3 regions of the Paenibacillus sp. AD87 genome follow, and region 3 is predicted to be linked to each of the others. Evidence: riboswitches for the same ligand, from Rfam matches in the RefSeq annotation. Region 3 holds a riboswitch; each other region holds the start of a gene.
What was found. A riboswitch is a leader RNA that binds a small molecule or an ion and turns the genes downstream of it on or off. The one in region 3 is predicted to bind S-adenosylmethionine.
Positions count from the first base shown of each region.

Region 1: linked by a shared signal. The riboswitch ahead of mmuP (S-methylmethionine permease) and the one ahead of metA (homoserine O-acetyltransferase MetA) in region 3 are both predicted to bind S-adenosylmethionine.
Region 2: linked by a shared signal. The riboswitch ahead of gpAD87_RS00465 (methionine ABC transporter ATP-binding protein) and the one ahead of metA (homoserine O-acetyltransferase MetA) in region 3 are both predicted to bind S-adenosylmethionine.

Region 1 is NZ_LXQN01000007.1:5,158,760-5,164,193, reverse strand. Features, by position in the region: gene gpAD87_RS22760 (spore germination protein) at 1-29, shown strand, start outside; gene gpAD87_RS22755 (GerAB/ArcD/ProY family transporter) at 83-1,183, shown strand; gene gpAD87_RS22750 (Ger(x)C family spore germination protein) at 1,180-2,379, shown strand; SAM riboswitch class I at 2,445-2,547, shown strand; partial or broken gene mmuP (S-methylmethionine permease) at 2,642-4,055, shown strand; gene mmuM (homocysteine S-methyltransferase) at 4,033-5,073, shown strand; gene gpAD87_RS22735 (PQQ-binding-like beta-propeller repeat protein) at 5,239-5,434, opposite strand, start outside.
Region 2 is NZ_LXQN01000007.1:67,080-72,513, forward strand. Features, by position in the region: gene gpAD87_RS00455 (COX15/CtaA family protein) at 1-659, shown strand, start outside; gene gpAD87_RS00460 (Cthe_2314 family HEPN domain-containing protein) at 872-1,600, shown strand; SAM riboswitch class I at 1,731-1,872, shown strand; gene gpAD87_RS00465 (methionine ABC transporter ATP-binding protein) at 2,000-3,034, shown strand; gene gpAD87_RS00470 (methionine ABC transporter permease) at 3,035-3,694, shown strand; gene gpAD87_RS00475 (MetQ/NlpA family ABC transporter substrate-binding protein) at 3,774-4,610, shown strand; gene gpAD87_RS00480 (DUF2167 domain-containing protein) at 4,797-5,434, opposite strand, start outside.
Region 3 is NZ_LXQN01000007.1:4,003,644-4,009,077, forward strand. Features, by position in the region: gene gpAD87_RS17450 (trans-sulfuration enzyme family protein) at 46-1,239, opposite strand; gene gpAD87_RS17455 (aminotransferase class I/II-fold pyridoxal phosphate-dependent enzyme) at 1,232-2,419, opposite strand; gene metA (homoserine O-acetyltransferase MetA) at 2,444-3,361, opposite strand; SAM riboswitch class I at 3,596-3,720, opposite strand; gene corA (magnesium/cobalt transporter CorA) at 4,174-5,109, shown strand; gene gpAD87_RS17470 (HRDC domain-containing protein) at 5,218-5,434, opposite strand, start outside.

The DNA.
Region 1 (5,434 bases), 1.2 Mb from region 3:
ACCCTACCGATCCGGATCGCAAAAAATAGATGAATAGCAAGATTAACATAAACATTTTAAACCAGAGCAAAGAGGTGATAACGTGAATCGTCCCACGGATAAGCTGACGACAACCCAGACCGGAGTCATGATTATCAATTACATGCTGGGCGCTGGGATTTTGACACTTCCGCGTACTACGGTTGAGGCAGTAGACACACCGGATGTCTGGATCTCCATCATCATATCCGGGCTAATCGCCACGTTTATAGGCATTATGCTCGTCATCCTGTGCCGACGATTTCCTGGCAAAACGGGTTTTCAGTTTGTTCAGGAAATAACAGGTTCATGGATTGCTTTTATACTGGGAGCGGTTGCGATTATCTATTTTCTGGTCATTTCGGCATTTGAAATTCGGGTTATGGCAGAAGTAACCGGACTTTATCTGCTGGAAGGAACACCGGTCTGGGCTATTGTTATGGTCTTCATGTGGGTGGGCATCTATTTGAACTCAGGTGGCCTGGGTGCAGTAGCACGTCTATTCGAGATTATTTTGCCCATCACACTTATCATTTTTGTTATTGCCATTTTGCTTAGCAGCAAACTGTTTGAAATTAATAACCTGAGGCCCGTATTGGGAGAAGGGATTATGCCGGTATTCAAGGGACTTAAGTCAACTTTGCTTGCGTATACAGGCTATGAAGTGATGTTTGTCATCATGGCTTATATGCAGCACCCGCAAAAAGGGATCAAAGCGGTAATGTGGGGTACGCTCGTTCCGACAGGCATCTACTTAATTACGGTAGTTATGGTAATCGGAAGTCTTTCCATTGAAGGCATGAAAACTCGAACGTGGCCTACCCTGGATCTGATGAGAAGCTTTGAGCTACAGGGATTGATCTTTGAGCGTTTTGAATCGCTGCTGCTCGTGATCTGGATCATGCAAATCTTCTCGACCTTTTCGATCACACACTATGCAGCTACCGTTGGCTGTGCCCAGTTGTTCAAAAGCAAGAAAATTTTACCCGCCATGTTTATCCTGCTACCTGTAATTTATATCATCGCCTTAATTCCCAAGGATGTGAACGAAACATTTCAACTGGGGGATGCAGTGGGTAATTTATCCATTTACCTATTTGGAATTCTGCCTACAGTCCTGCTGTTGATTAGCATCCTCCGCAAAAAAGGAGGGAAGTATGCATGAGTCGCAAGGTCAGATTAGCGCTATTGCTGCCTGGATTAATGCTGCTGTTGTTTACCTCTGGATGCTGGAGCAGCAAAGAGATTGAGGATCTTAGTGTGTACGTGGGACTGGGTATTGATGTTGCCAAAGAGACAGAATTTGAGAAGAGTGTGAATGAACAGGGTGGACACTATCCGAAAAGGAATAATATCACAGCTACGGTTCAGATTGTTCCTAAGGGATCATCCAAGGAAGAGAGCCAGCAAGGATCACCTGGAGCAGGGAAGTCCTATTTTAACGAACAATTAACAGGCGATTCAGTTATACAGATATTTCGTCAGTTCTCTCTGAGAAGAGACCGGCCGCTGATTGGACATCATCTGAAAGTCATCGTGGTGTCCTCCGAGGTGGCCCGGAAATTCAGACTGGATCAACTGCTTGATTTTGTGTTGCGTGATAATGATATTCGGCCAAGCTGTCTGGTTGTTGTCAGTGATCGCAGGGCACTGGATGCATTGACGTCCAACGATCCCAGTGAGATTCCTTCATTCTACCTTACCGGACTTGTGGACAATGTGTATCGTACCAATAAAATTCTGCCACCAGTGTCACTCGCCAAATTGGATGCAACCATGCAATCGGGGTCGAGCTATTTGCTGCAAAATGTCATCTCCTATGAGGGGGAACACAAGTTTTCGGGAGCGGCCATTTTTAGCGGGAAAACGAACCGATGGATCGGAAGTCTGAATCAGACGGACATGGAGGGACTATCCTGGGTACAAGGAAAAGCGAAAGGTGGCGTCGTTAAGACGTATACACACAAAGACGGCAGCACCATAACCTACGAGATTAAACACATAAAATCGAAAATTATTCCCACAGTTAAGGGCGACGATATTTCATTTCATGTTCAAATTGAATCAGACGGCTGGTTTATGGAAAATTGGACAGCTCCGGAAGCGCATGGTTCCGAGCATTATCTGGATGGTCTAGAGAAGGACTTCAGTCATATGGCTGAACAACAGGTAGATCAATTGCTTCACAAAATGCAGGATGTCTACAAGGTGGATGCAGCAGGGTTTGGCGATAAGCTGCGAATCAAATATCCACGGGTATGGAAGAAAATTAAAAATAACTGGGACGAAACGTTTAGTGAAATTCCGATCACGTATGATATTAAAGTTAAAATCACAAATCAGGGATCATCGACGGAATAAGAGAGACGTTTCTTTTTAATAGTTGACACAAACATGATAGATCGCTATATTTATAAAAAATCATTTTCTTATCCAGAGAGGTGGAGGGACTGGCCCTTAGAAACCTCAGCAACAGATCTGAAGGATACTGTGCTAATTCCAGCGGGTGAACAGCCTGATAGATAGGAGCGTTTGTTTTTATTTGTCAGTAACGGCGCACTCTTCAGGAAGAGTGTGTCTTTTTGTTTTGTTGTTTTCTGGATGAAGAAGTAGGGGAGCAGACATGAATAACAACAAAGATACAGGGCATTTTCAGCGCAAAATGCAGGCACGTCATGTAATCATGCTCTCACTTGGTGGTGTCATTGGTACAGGTCTTTTTCTTAGTTCGGGTTATACCATCCAGCAGGCAGGACCGATCGGTACCATTCTGTCTTATCTGATCGGAGCGATTGTCGTCTAGCTGGTCATGCTCTGTCTAGGTGAACTTTCTGTTCATATGCCAGAGACAGGGGCGTTTCATAGCTATGCGGCAAAATATATTGGACCAGCAACAGGATACACTGTAGCCTGGTTGTATTGGCTCACTTGGACGGTTGCCCTCGGTTCCGAATTTACAGCGGCCGGGCTGTTGATGCAGCGCTGGTTTCCTTCAGTGAATGTTTGGATCTGGAGCACATTGTTTGCTCTTATGATCTTCCTGTTCAACGCGCTGACCGTCAAATTTTTTGCGGAATCGGAGTTCTGGTTTTCCGCAGTTAAAGTCCTTACAATTTTAGTCTTCATTATTCTTGGGGGCGCAGCCATGTTCGGTATTATTCCAATGGCAGATTCGGAACCTGCACCGTTTCTATCCAATATTACAGCATCTGGTTGGTTCCCCAATGGGGCTACTGCGATACTAATGACGATGCTTGCCGTAAACTTTGCGTTCTCGGGTACCGAATTGATTGGGATTGCTGCCGGGGAAACAGAGAATCCGGAGAAGACGATTCCAAAAGCGATCCATACCACACTGTGGCGTTTAATTATCTTTTTTATCGGAACGATTGTTATTCTCTCGGCCTTGTTGCCGATGTCGGTTGCCAGTGTATTGGAAAGTCCGTTTGTAGCGGTAATGGAGCGGGTGGGAGTAGCCCTATGCAGCAGACATTATGAACTTTGTTATTCTGACGGCGATTCTCTCTGCTGCCAATTCGGGCCTCTATGCATCTTCACGGATGCTCTGGTCTCTGGCTGACAAGAGAACGATCTCTCCGTGGTTTGCCAAGTTGACCAAACGCGGAGTACCATTGAATGCGCTTCTGATCAGTATGGTGGGTGGTGCACTGGCTCTGCTGTCCAGCATCATTGTGCCAGGTACCGTGTATATTACACTGGTCTCCATTTCAGGTCTGGCTGTCGTTGCGGTATGGATGAGCATCAGTGCTTCACAGTATATGTTCCGCAGACAGTATATCCGGGAAGGACATGCGGTCAAAGATCTTGTCTATCGTACGCCACTGTATCCAGCGGTGCCTATTATCTCGTTTATATTGTGTCTGGCTTCATGTATAGGCATTGCTTTTGACCCGACACAGCGAATAGCGCTGTATTGCGGAGTTCCATTCATCGCAGTGTGTTACGCAGTTTATTATCTGACAGAACGTGTGAATAAGAAAAGAGGACAAGTACATGACGCAAGTACAACAGACTAATCCCATAGAACAGATCCTGCGTGAGTATCCGGTCATGATTCTGGATGGAGCGCTGGCCACGGAACTCGAACAGCATGGGTGTGATCTGGATGATCCACTATGGTCGGCTCGTGTATTGCTCGAGAATCCAGATGTTATCGTTCAGGTCCATGCGGATTATTTCCGCGCAGGAGCCGACTGTGCAATTACATCCAGTTATCAGGCGACGGTGGAGGGGTTCCGCAAGAGAGGAATCGGCGAGCAAGCAGCGTTGGACCTTATTCGCAAGACGGTGGAACTGGCTGCACAGGCGAGAGATGACGTATGGGCAGAAGTGCAGGACGGGGGATTTGAAAACACGGCAGTCAAACCGGAGGGCAATCTGGTATTCGGAACGGCACAACAAACGTCTGATGTCTTGGAGACAGGGGTCTTGGCTCGGCCACGACCGATGGTTGCTGCATCCGTTGGGCCCTACGGCGCTTATCTAGCTGATGGATCGGAGTATGTCGGTCACTACGGCGTGTCGGATGAGACGTTGGTTGCATTCCATCGTCCGCGTATGGCGGCGCTGATTGAAGCGGGTGCTGATATTCTGGCGTTTGAGACGATTCCTTCGTTGCAGGAAGCACAGGTGCTGGTTGATTTACTGAAGGAGTTTCCTCATGCGTATGCCTGGTTATCTTTTTCTTTAAAAGACGGGACGGCAATCAGCGAAGGCACGCCGATTGAGACATGTGCACGATTGTTTGGTTCCGAGCCGCAGATTGCTGCGATTGGCCTGAACTGTGCTCCCATGGAAGTGGTGACAGAAGCCGTAAGTATTCTCAGCCGTGCCAGCGACAAACCTGTTATTGTGTATCCGAACTCGGGAGAAGTATACGATGCTGCAACGAAGACGTGGAGTGGACAGGGAACGTGTGGCAGTATGAGTGATGCTTCGGAACAGTGGGTTGCTGCGGGTGCAAAAATTATTGGCGGCTGTTGCCGCACGACGCCACATCAGATTGGTGAACTTGCAAAGAAGTGGCGGAATTAAAAGACTTGATGTAGAGTTGTACCCCGAAAAGCTAGAGATACAACCAAATATAAAGAAGCCCTCACGACCCATTACTGGATTGGTGAGGGCTTTTTCAGTGTGATTTAGCGTTAACATCAACATGAGGACATTCCTCTTGTGATGCTTTTGATGCTTCTGATTATGCTATTTAATTAACTGAGTGCTAACTAAGGTACGACCTTCGTCGCTTAGGATGTACAGACCCGTTGTGTTATTGAGAAATAGACGTTCCTTATGAAGATCAAATTCGCCATTTTTGTAAGTGTACAAAACCTTCAGGTTGTTTGTGTCCATAATTATTAGTTCTAGTTCATCTGCGTCATTCTTTTCAGATTTAAAC
Region 2 (5,434 bases), 3.9 Mb from region 3:
CATTGTTAACGCTGATATTTGTTATTGTCCAGGGAATCATGGGTGCTTTTGCCGTCGTATTCTCCCAATCTTCCGCAGTCATGGCACTGCATTTCGGATTTGCCTTAATCGCTTTTGCCAGCTCCTTAATGATGGCGCTTGGTATTCGGCAGGAGGCTCGCCATGGTGGATTGGAACGACTGAATCGATATCCGCGAATCAGCAAGGGCTTCCGAAATCTGGTGTGGTTTTCCACGATCTATACGTACCTCGTGGTATATACTGGAGCATTTGTGAGCCATACGGATTCTGCTGGAGGCTGTTCAGGCTTTCCGCTCTGTAACGGGCAGATTATTCCTGAGCTCTCGGGAGGCGTAGCTGTTGCTTTTGCTCACCGGGTGGCAGCTGTTTCATTAGTAGTCGTCATTGCAATCCTCGGTCATTTTGCGTATCGCAAACATCCGGATAACACGGAATTAAGAGCACTCGGTGTCATTTCTGTTGTGCTGGTTTTGTTGCAAGTGGTCATTGGTTTTGGACTGATGCTCACGATGAATCGTCCGGAAGTGTATATGTTCGTGGCGCTGGCGCATATGCTTGATATTGCTATTTTGTTCGGTGTATTAACCTATATGAGTTTCCTGGTGTACAAGTTGCATCGGCCCGTTAACCGGTTCTGATATATCCGAATTATTGTAGTTCAGGGATAATCCAGTGAAGTTCACCATCCGATGATGTACATCATTGGACAGGTGAACTTTGTTTGATGTCAGGCGTGTCAGGGCACCCTATTGTAAGCAGCGGTCATACGTTTACTCTGATTCCGATTTTGTTTAATATGATAAATTATTATTAATTTGATGATCTGCAGAGTGGAAAGAGGAGGCTATATATGCTGCGAACGTTGCTGGGTGAAAAGCCGCGTAAGAACGAAGGCATACTAAAGGACGCGATGGAAGCGATGGCGGATACCCTTGAGCTATTTCAGCGACAGATGCATGTGGACCATGATCCTACCCATGATTTTCGTAAACTGTATATATGGACCCAGGGACTGATCTCTTCGCTGGATGAATTGGAGCAAAGCTGTTTTGCAGCTTCCCATTTCCGTCAGAAAGTCAAAGCGGGCTCTACGGATGATATGACATTACCAGAAAAAGCAGAGTATGCCCGTTACGTCTATTTCTATAAGGATGGCTTCATCCGATGTTTTGCCATTCTGGATAAGTTAGGTACAGTGTTGAATGAAATATTTGAGCTGAATACAACCAATGTTAAAACTCATTATTCTTATTTCACCGTATTAAGACAGTTCGGATATGATAAGCTGCATTATGTTCTTGCTAACGAACTAATCCGGATCAAGGACTCTTATCGTGAGCCAATGAGCAAATTGCGCAAACGGCGAAACATGGAGATTCATTACATGAATTCCGAAATGCAGGATGATCTGTGGCAGCTGCACCAGACTTTGCAAGGGAAAGTGAAGCTGGAAGACCTGGATCAGCATCTCTTGGAACTCCGGCAGGGTGTGGATATGGTATGTGAGACGTTAAAAGCAGCGTATGGCTACATCAACGAGAAGTGGCATAAGCAGGTAATGAATCAACCGACGAACTGATTGGATAGTAATATTTGCCTTTGACAAATCGGAATACTTGGATTATACTGAGTTCCTGATCGACAGTTAGATGGAATTAACATTTATGACATTAACATTATAACTACTACTGAACTTATAAATTAAATATTTCTTATCGAGAGCGGCGGAGGGACAGGCCCGATGAAGCCCGGCAACCGATTTATAACTGCATGACAGCTGTGTCATACTTTATAGATGTTAGGTGCTAATTCCTACAAAATGGTGCAAGGCACGATTTTGGCAGATGAGAAGGTATAATCTTTCACGTGAAGAGCCCTTTTTGTTTCTGCAAAAGGGGCTCTTTTTTTGTACGATGAAGGGGAGTTTTCCTTTCATTCGGGTAAAGATACATGTAGGCAGTGGGAAGGAGCAGTAATTTTGATTGAATTAAAAGGTTTAACCAAGAAGTACGGTAAAGGTTCAAAAAGTACGACGGCCTTATCGGAACTAAATTTGAATATCCGCAAGGGTGAAATATTCGGAGTTATCGGTCATTCCGGTGCAGGCAAGAGTACATTGATCCGTTGTATCAATTTGCTCGAACGCCCCACGGCAGGCGAGGTTTGGGTTGATGGAATCAACCTAACCGATCTCAATAAGTCCGATTTGCAACAACAACGGCGTAAGATCGGCATGATTTTTCAACACTTTAATCTGTTATCCTCAGCTACGGTATATGACAATGTGGCTTTTCCTTTAAAGCTCGTTAATACGCCCAAGGCTGCAATTGATCGAAAAGTGAAGGAAATGCTCGCATTGGTTGGACTGGAGGACCACAGCAATAAATATCCGGCCCAGCTGTCAGGCGGACAGAAGCAAAGGGTAGGTATTGCGAGAGCGCTCGCGAGTGATCCGAACGTGCTGCTGTGTGATGAGGCCACATCGGCACTTGATCCCCAGACAACTGATTCGATTCTGAAGTTATTGCTGGATATCAATGAAAAGTATAACCTCACGATTGTTCTAATCACCCATGAGATGCACGTGATCCAGAATATCTGTGATCAGGTGGCGGTTATCCATCAGGGAGGCATCGTGGAGCAAGGGCCAGTGACGGAAGTATTCCTCAAGCCGCAGCATGCCATTACGCGTGATTTTATGATGCGGGACCATGAGGTGGGAATTGCATTAGAAGAGACCGCTCTGGCGAGTGCAGATGTCTCATTACAGACGAACGGAGCTTCTAAGCTTGTGAAAATATCCTTCCTGGGCAATAAAACCTATGAGGCGATTTTGTCCAGAACGGTTCGCAAAACAGGAGTGGATTTCGCCATTTTGCAAGGCACCATTTCAACGATCAAACAAGTTCCCTATGGACAGCTGACCGTTCGGTTTGAGGGGCAGTCAGATGAGATTAATCTCACCATTAAAGAGTTAGTGGATCAGGGACTTGATGTGGAGGTGCTTCGTTAAATGGATTTTTCAACAGTACGTTGGGAAGAAATCGGTAAGGCTTCAATTGAAACACTGCAAATCCTGGGGGCATCGGGCCTGTTCACGATAATCATTGGTTTGCCGCTAGGCGTATTGCTGTTCATGACGGCAAGATCGACTTCAATCCAGTCTCAAGTGGTGTACACGATACTATCGTTTATTGTAAACATTCTGCGATCAGTGCCATTTATCATTCTGATTGTTGCACTCATTCCGTTTACGCGTTCACTGGTTGGCACAGCTACAGGGGTGCTGGGCGTTATACCACCGCTCGTCATTGCCGCAGCTCCATACTTTGCCCGGTTGGTGGAAACTACACTGCGTGAAGTGGATCGTGGCGTCATTGAAGCGGCACAGGCGATGGGAGCTTCAACTGGACAGATTGTGCGACGTATACTTCTGCCAGAGTCATTGCCGGGTCTGATAGCTGGTATCACCATTACAATCGTAACCCTCGTTTCCTACACGGCGATGGCGGGGATGGTTGGTGGTGGAGGTCTGGGGACATTGGCAATCAACTACGGATACTTCCGTTATCAGAATGAAATTATGATTATATCTGTTGTATTTATGATCATTCTGGTGCAAGTGCTTCAGATGGCAGGCGATCGTTTAGTTAAATGGTTCACCAGGAAATAACACATATATAGCATTTGCCTGAATCGGTATCGACTTGGGGCAAAATGCAAAAAAAATTATTGGAGAAGGGGTTTTACACATGAAAAAATGGTCTTTTGCTCTACTTAGTATTATGCTGATTGCGGTTCTAGCGGCTTGCGGAAACAACAAGGATTCCGACAGCGGCGCTGACAATGCTGGAGGCGCACCGCGCACCGTAGAATTGAAAGTGGGAGCATCACCTACACCACATGCGGAAATTTTGGAAAGCATCAAGCCCGAACTCGAAGCTGAAGGCATTCGCTTGCAAATCGTGACTTTCAATGATTATGTTCAACCTAACCAACAGCTTGAAGATAAACAACTGGATGCGAACTTTTTCCAACACCAGCCTTACCTGGATACAGAGAACAAAGAACGTGGTTTCCATCTCGTTGCTGTAACACCTGTGCATGTTGAACCATTTGCTGGCTATTCCAAAAAAATCAAATCATTGGATGAGTTGAAAGACGGCGCAAAAGTAGCCATTCCTAATGACCCATCCAACGGCGGTCGTGGACTGTTGTTGCTTGCAAAAGAAGGACTTATCACGCTGAAAGACAACACAAATATCACTTCTACGATTCAGGATATTACAGCCAATCCGAAAAACCTGAATATCATCGAGCTGGATGCAGCCATGACGCCTCGTCAACTGGATGAAGCAGACCTGGTATTCATCAACGCCAACTACGCGCTGGAAGCCAATCTGAACCCAGAGAAGGATGCGCTGCTGATTGAGGACCTGCAAGGTAACCCTTATGCAAACATCCTCGTATCACGTGAAGATAACAAAGATGCAGATGCCATCCAAAAACTGGCTGCAGCCCTGCATTCCGAAGAGGTTAAAACATTCATCAAAGAACGTTATAAAGGTGCTGTAGAACCGGCGTTTTAAGCTGAACGATTAAGCTGAAAATACATTGTATACTCGGCTCCACTTGTTATGGAACTACTAAAGAAAGCCCTGCATTCTCTTTATAGAGAATGCAGAGCTTTTTGTTTTGTACATCATGTTAAAGAGAACGTTTTGATGTAAGAGCACTTCGATGTAGTACTTACTATAAGTACTTTACTTATAAGCTTAACGTTTATTCGGATCAGTATCTGAATGACCATCTGTCTGTTGGCTATCAGAGTCTGCGGACTCCTGTCCAGCAGCATGCTGTTGGTAAGCTTCCTCTGCAGGAGATAGCGAATTCTGATCTCCTGGGTCAGCATCCTTTTTGCGACCGGTCAGCTTGCGACGAATCCATCCGAAAGCACCAACAATAGCGGCCACGATGACAAACCAACCTTTTTTGAGCAAAAGCAATAATCCGACTTTCTTAGCTACAGCTACACCAGCACCACCGAGAATCAGACTGGTCAGGCCGAGTTCTGATTTTTTGTCTACGGATGCATCAAACTCTTCATAGGTGTTTCCTTTAATCACGTTGAGCTGGTTAAGCACGGAGTTTTCAAACTGTTTGCGATTTTCTTCAAAATTGGCACTATCCGTAACAAGGATAACACCGATGTATCCTTCACGGGTGAGTACATTCACATTGTAATTGACGAGTTTTTCCCGCTCTGCATCCTCAAGACCAAGAGAATAGATCAATTGATGTTTGCTGCTGTCATAGGCGGGCTCAATTTCCCATCCGGTGATAAACAGTTGGTTTTCTGGTGTTGTTTTCTCATTTTGATCTTCTGTACCTCTTTTGTAGCTATCGAGCAGTT
Region 3 (5,434 bases):
TCTTTTTCAGCGGGCTCTAACACCCGAGTTTCAATACTATCGACTCTACGAGTCCTGAAGTGCCTGATCCAGATCTGCAATCAGGTCATCGATGTCTTCCAGACCAACCGAGAAGCGCAGTAATCCGTCAGTTATACCCCGATCACGGCGAACCTCAGCCGGCATAGCCGCATGAGACATCATCGCAGGATAAGACAAGATACTTTCAACCGCACCCAAACTCACGGCAACAATTGGCAATTTCACACGATTAAGTACAGCCTTGGCCCGATCGCCTGAGCCTACGTCAAACGACACGACAGCGCCGTATCCGCTTGACTGACGTTCATGAGCTTCACGGCCGGGATGATCCAGCAGTCCCGGATAAAATACAGCCGTAATATCACTGCGTCCACTAAGCCATGCAGCCAGCTTCGCTGTGCTCTGTTCACTGTGTGCCATACGCGCACCCAAGGTTTTCATACCACGCATCAGCAGCCAGGATTCCTGAGCCCCGAGCACGGTTCCAAGTCCATTCTGCAATTGTTTTAGCTGTGTACCCAATGAATCCGTACGAGCAACGGCTAAACCTGCCAGCACATCACTGTGTCCGCCAAGGAACTTGGTCGCACTATGTACGACAATATCTACCCCGAGCTCGATCGGCCGTTGGTAATAAGGCGTCATGAAGGTGTTATCGAGAATGGAGATTAACTCATGTTCCTGTGCCCAGGAGGTGACTGCAGCAATATCCGTGATCCGAAGTGTCGGGTTGGATGGTGTTTCCATATAGACTGCCTTCGTATTCGGTTTGAGCGCTGCCTTCACTTCATCAATATTGGTCATATCCACAAAGGTAGTCTCAATCTGCATCCGGCTCAGAATGGAAGTAAGCAGTCGATACGTTCCTCCATATACATCTTCCGTCACAATCATGTGATCGCCTGCCGAGAACATCATGAACACACTGGAGATGGCAGCCATGCCTGAGGAATAGGCAAATCCGCGTGCCCCACCCTCCAATAATGTAATGTAATCCTCCAATGCCTGACGAGTCGGGTTACCGGAACGACTATAATCATGTTGAGGTGGATTAAAAATATCAAAATGATGGAATGTGGAGGCCTGGTAAATTGGCACACTGGAAGCCCCGGTGGTTTTATCGATTTCATCACCGAAATGCAGCAGCTTGGTATCGAACTTCAGGTCGGAATGAACATTCCGTTCATGATTGTTGGCATTATTGTTTTGCTCACTCATGATGCGTTCCCCCTTCTATCTCCTGCTGTGCAGCTGTGAGTGCATTGCCCAGATCGGCAATCAGATCTTCGGCGTGCTCGATCCCTACAGAGAAGCGCAACAGACGGTCATCTACACCTACAGCGTCACGAATTTCAATCGGAATATCCGCATGGGTCTGTACCGCAGGATAAGTCATCAATGACTCTACACCCCCGAGGCTTTCCGCAAAAGCAATCAGTTTGATGTGACGAAGCAACGGTTCAACATAACGAGCATCCTTTACTTTGAAAGAGAAAATGCCTGTATTTCCACTGGATTGTTTATTTTGTATTTCAAATCCGGGATGATCCGACAAACCAGGATGATACACTTCATTAACGGCTGGGTGCTCCAAAAGGTACTTGGCAATCGTCAAAGCATTATACTCATGCCGCTCCATGCGAAGAGCGAGTGTCTTCATGCCTTTCATCAGCTGATAGGAGTCGCTTGGAGACAACACTGCTCCAATAGAATTGTGCAGGAATGCCATTTCGGCCGACAATTCTTCCCCTTTGGTAATAATTAATCCGGCAAGTACATCATTATGACCACCCAGATACTTCGTGGCACTATGGATAATGATATCAGCACCGAGTTCAATTGGACGCTGGAAGAACGGAGTCAGTAGTGTATTATCCACAATGGTCAGCAAGTTATGGCTCTTGGCCCAGGAGCATACCGCTTCCACATCCGTAATCATCATTAGTGGATTGGTTGGTGTCTCAATAAATACCGCTTTTGTATTCGGCTGACGAATACTTTCCAGAGCTGCTAGGTCATTGGTATCTACGTAACTTGCCGTCACACCAAATCGAGACAGGATGCGTTCAAGCAACCGATACGTTCCGCCGTACAGATCCAGCGATACAATCAGATGATCCCCTTGTCCAAATAAAGCGAAAATCGTTTGCAAAGCAGCCATGCCGGAGCTACAGGCAAAACCTGCATCACCGGATTCCAACGCTGCCGCTGCTTCTTCCAACACTTTACGGGTTGGATTGGTCGTACGAATATAATCAAATCCCGTGCTTTGTCCAAGCTTTGGGTGGCGAAACGCAGTGGATTGATAGATCGGAAAATTAATGGCGCCCGTTACCGGTTCATTGATAGACCCAATTTGGGCCAATCGACTTTCGATTTTCAACTTATTGTCTTCCATTGCAGCATCCTCCTGTAATGTCGATTAGATTTGCGGACCAATATCGTAAGGTGTCTCTTGATACACATAGTAATTGAGCCAATTAGAGAATAATAAGTTTGCATGTGCCCGCCAAGTGGCCGGGGGAACACGGGAAGGATCGTCATTCGGGAAATAATGTCTAGGCAGCGCAATGTCCATGCCTTTAGCTGCATCACGGTCATATTCCCATTTCAATGAAAGAGGGTCATACTCAGCATGTCCGGTTGCAAAAATCTGTTTGCCGTCTTTGGTAGCAACCAGGAAAATACCCGCTTCCTCAGATTCAGCCAATATTTCAAGGTTTTCATTTTTTTCAATATCTTCACGCCGCACTTCCGTATGGCGGGAATGCGGGACGTTGAATACTTCATCAAATCCGCGCAGCAACTGCACATTGGATCTGTTGATCGTATGTGAGAATACGCCAAAACATTTTTCATCCAATGGAACTTTGGGAACTCCAAAATGATGGTATAAACCCGCTTGGGAAGCCCAACATATATGCATGGTCGAAGTTACATTGGTTTTGGTCCATTCGAAGATCTCCTGGATTTCTTTCCAATAATTCACGTCTTCAAAGTCCATTTGCTCTACAGGAGCGCCTGTAATGATCATGCCGTCAAAACGGCGGTGTTCAATCTCATCAAAGGTTTTGTAGAACAAGTCCAAATATTCCTGGGAAGTATTCTTGGACGTATGAGACTTCGGATGAACCAGAACGATATCTACCTGAATTGGTGTGTTACCCACCAGACGAAGCAATTGAGTTTCTGTCGTTTCCTTTGTGGGCATCAGGTTTAATATAGCGATACGTAGTGGACGAATGTCCTGCTGGTAAGCAGATGTCTCGTCCATGACAAAGATGTTCTCTCCTGCAAGTACTTCCTTGGCAGGCAGTGTGTCTGGAATTTTGATTGGCATGGTGTTTCTAACTCCTCCTTGTGCATAAATAGATGCAGCCACTGCGGATTCGATACGATTCGCATCCGTACAGTTATAGGCTGCCATGAGCTTGCCTGCAGGCGCTGAATTGCAACCACATTGCTGGCGGCAAGCTCAAGTTCCTTAGCGAAAATCACTGCTGAGAAGTCGGTGCATATAACAAAGACCTTCCTCGGATTCCGAGAAAGGTCATATGTAAATAGATATGCGCCTCTCTCATCTCTCAGTTACAACAGTGTCACTTGGACACTTGGTCGCTGCAAGAATTAGCACCGTGCGGTATACCGCCGGTTGCCGGGTTTCATCGGGCCAGTCCCTCCACCTACTCTTGATAAGATTTCGCTTTATTCAATTGTAAAAACTAGTGTGGTTCACCTTTTACTTTAAGACATTAATCCCCTCACGTCAAGGTGTAGTTCAATGTCTGTTCCTCAGGATCGGAACCGTTCATCATCCGTTGTCATACACTGCTCCAGGGCGCGAAATCGACACATTTTTGCGCTTGAAAGGACCCTGTACCAGCGGTATACTAGACAAGTGTTATAAACCCTTATGTGAGAGGTGACATATTCAATGGATGGCGACCCGAGGCCTGACTGGCAGCCGAATTCCGACAAACTGCATAGAGAATTGATATCAGCATGCCGGCAGCGGGACGTTACTTCCGTTTGATTATAGAGCGAACGCAGTCCTGACTTCCAGGCTCCGCTGCCGACCGGCTGATCTGTTCTTTTTGCGCCCATATTGATGAAATCCGCCCATTTGGCGGGTGCAGAAGGAGTAGATGAATAATGAAAATCCGGTTGGTAAATAACGGTGTATTTATTCCGGTGGACGACATTCAGCAAGCGCTGACTCCACCAGCGGAGGGGTTTTACTGGATTGATGCGGACGTAGACGATTTGGCGGTACTTCAACCGCTGTTCATGATGCATGATCTGGCCGTGGAAGACTGTTTGAGTGACGAAGAACAACGTCCGAAGATTGAAATTTATGAGAGCCATTATTTTATTGTTATTAATAGCATTCGTTTTGATGATGAAGAGATTTTTTTACGTGCCGTCAACTTGTTCCTTGGCAGACACTTTATTATCAGTGTGACCAAACAGAAAGTCAGCGAATTGCGGACATTGAAACCGATCCTATGGGAACAGGAAATCAGTACGCCTGATAAGCTGCTTTATCTGCTGGTTGACTTGATTGTTGATAATTATTTCACTGTCGGTGACCGAATCGAAGCGCGCATCGAGAAGCTTGAAGAGGACATTCTGATGCATACCAAGAAATCTCATCTGAATGAGATTATCGGGTTGCGCAGTGAGATTTTGTGGCTGAAGAAAGTGCTTGGACCTCAGAAAGAGGTCATTAACACACTCAATAAAAAAGATCTGCGTCTTATTGATGATCAACTGCAGAAGTATTTCAGTGACATTTATGAGAATGCTGTGAAAATATCCGAAACCTTTGAGACCTATCGCGACTTGATGGGGAACTTACGAGAAGCTTACCAATCCAGTATCGCCAACCGTGCGAATGAAATCATGCGTGTGTTCACCGCCATTACCACGGTGTTCATGCCGCTGACCGTTATCACTGGCATCTATGGGATGAACTTCACGAACATGCCTGAGTTGGACTGGAAGTATGGTTATTTTGTGGTCATTGGCCTGATGGTTACACTGGGCCTGAGCATGTTCTTTATTTTCCGCAAAAAAGATTGGGTTTGAAATAGCAAAAGACGAAGCGCTCCACATTTGGAGAAACGCCTCGTCTTTTTTTTTATTATTCGCTTAATGTATGACAACCTGTATGACAACTAACGTCCTATTTCCAATCTAGCCTGCATTTTGCTCCGTCTCTGTATGTCGACGAAACCGGATTCGAATCATGCGCAGTCTTTCGTAGACCTGTTCCAGGTTGCTCCCCCCAGGCTTTTCTTCTCCATACACCTTATGTAACACGGGCTTCAGGAACGTATCTCCCAGCTCCTCGTAGGCACTCCATACCGCCTCTTGCTCCTCTTCGGGCATGACAGCAAGCTCCGCATCAAGT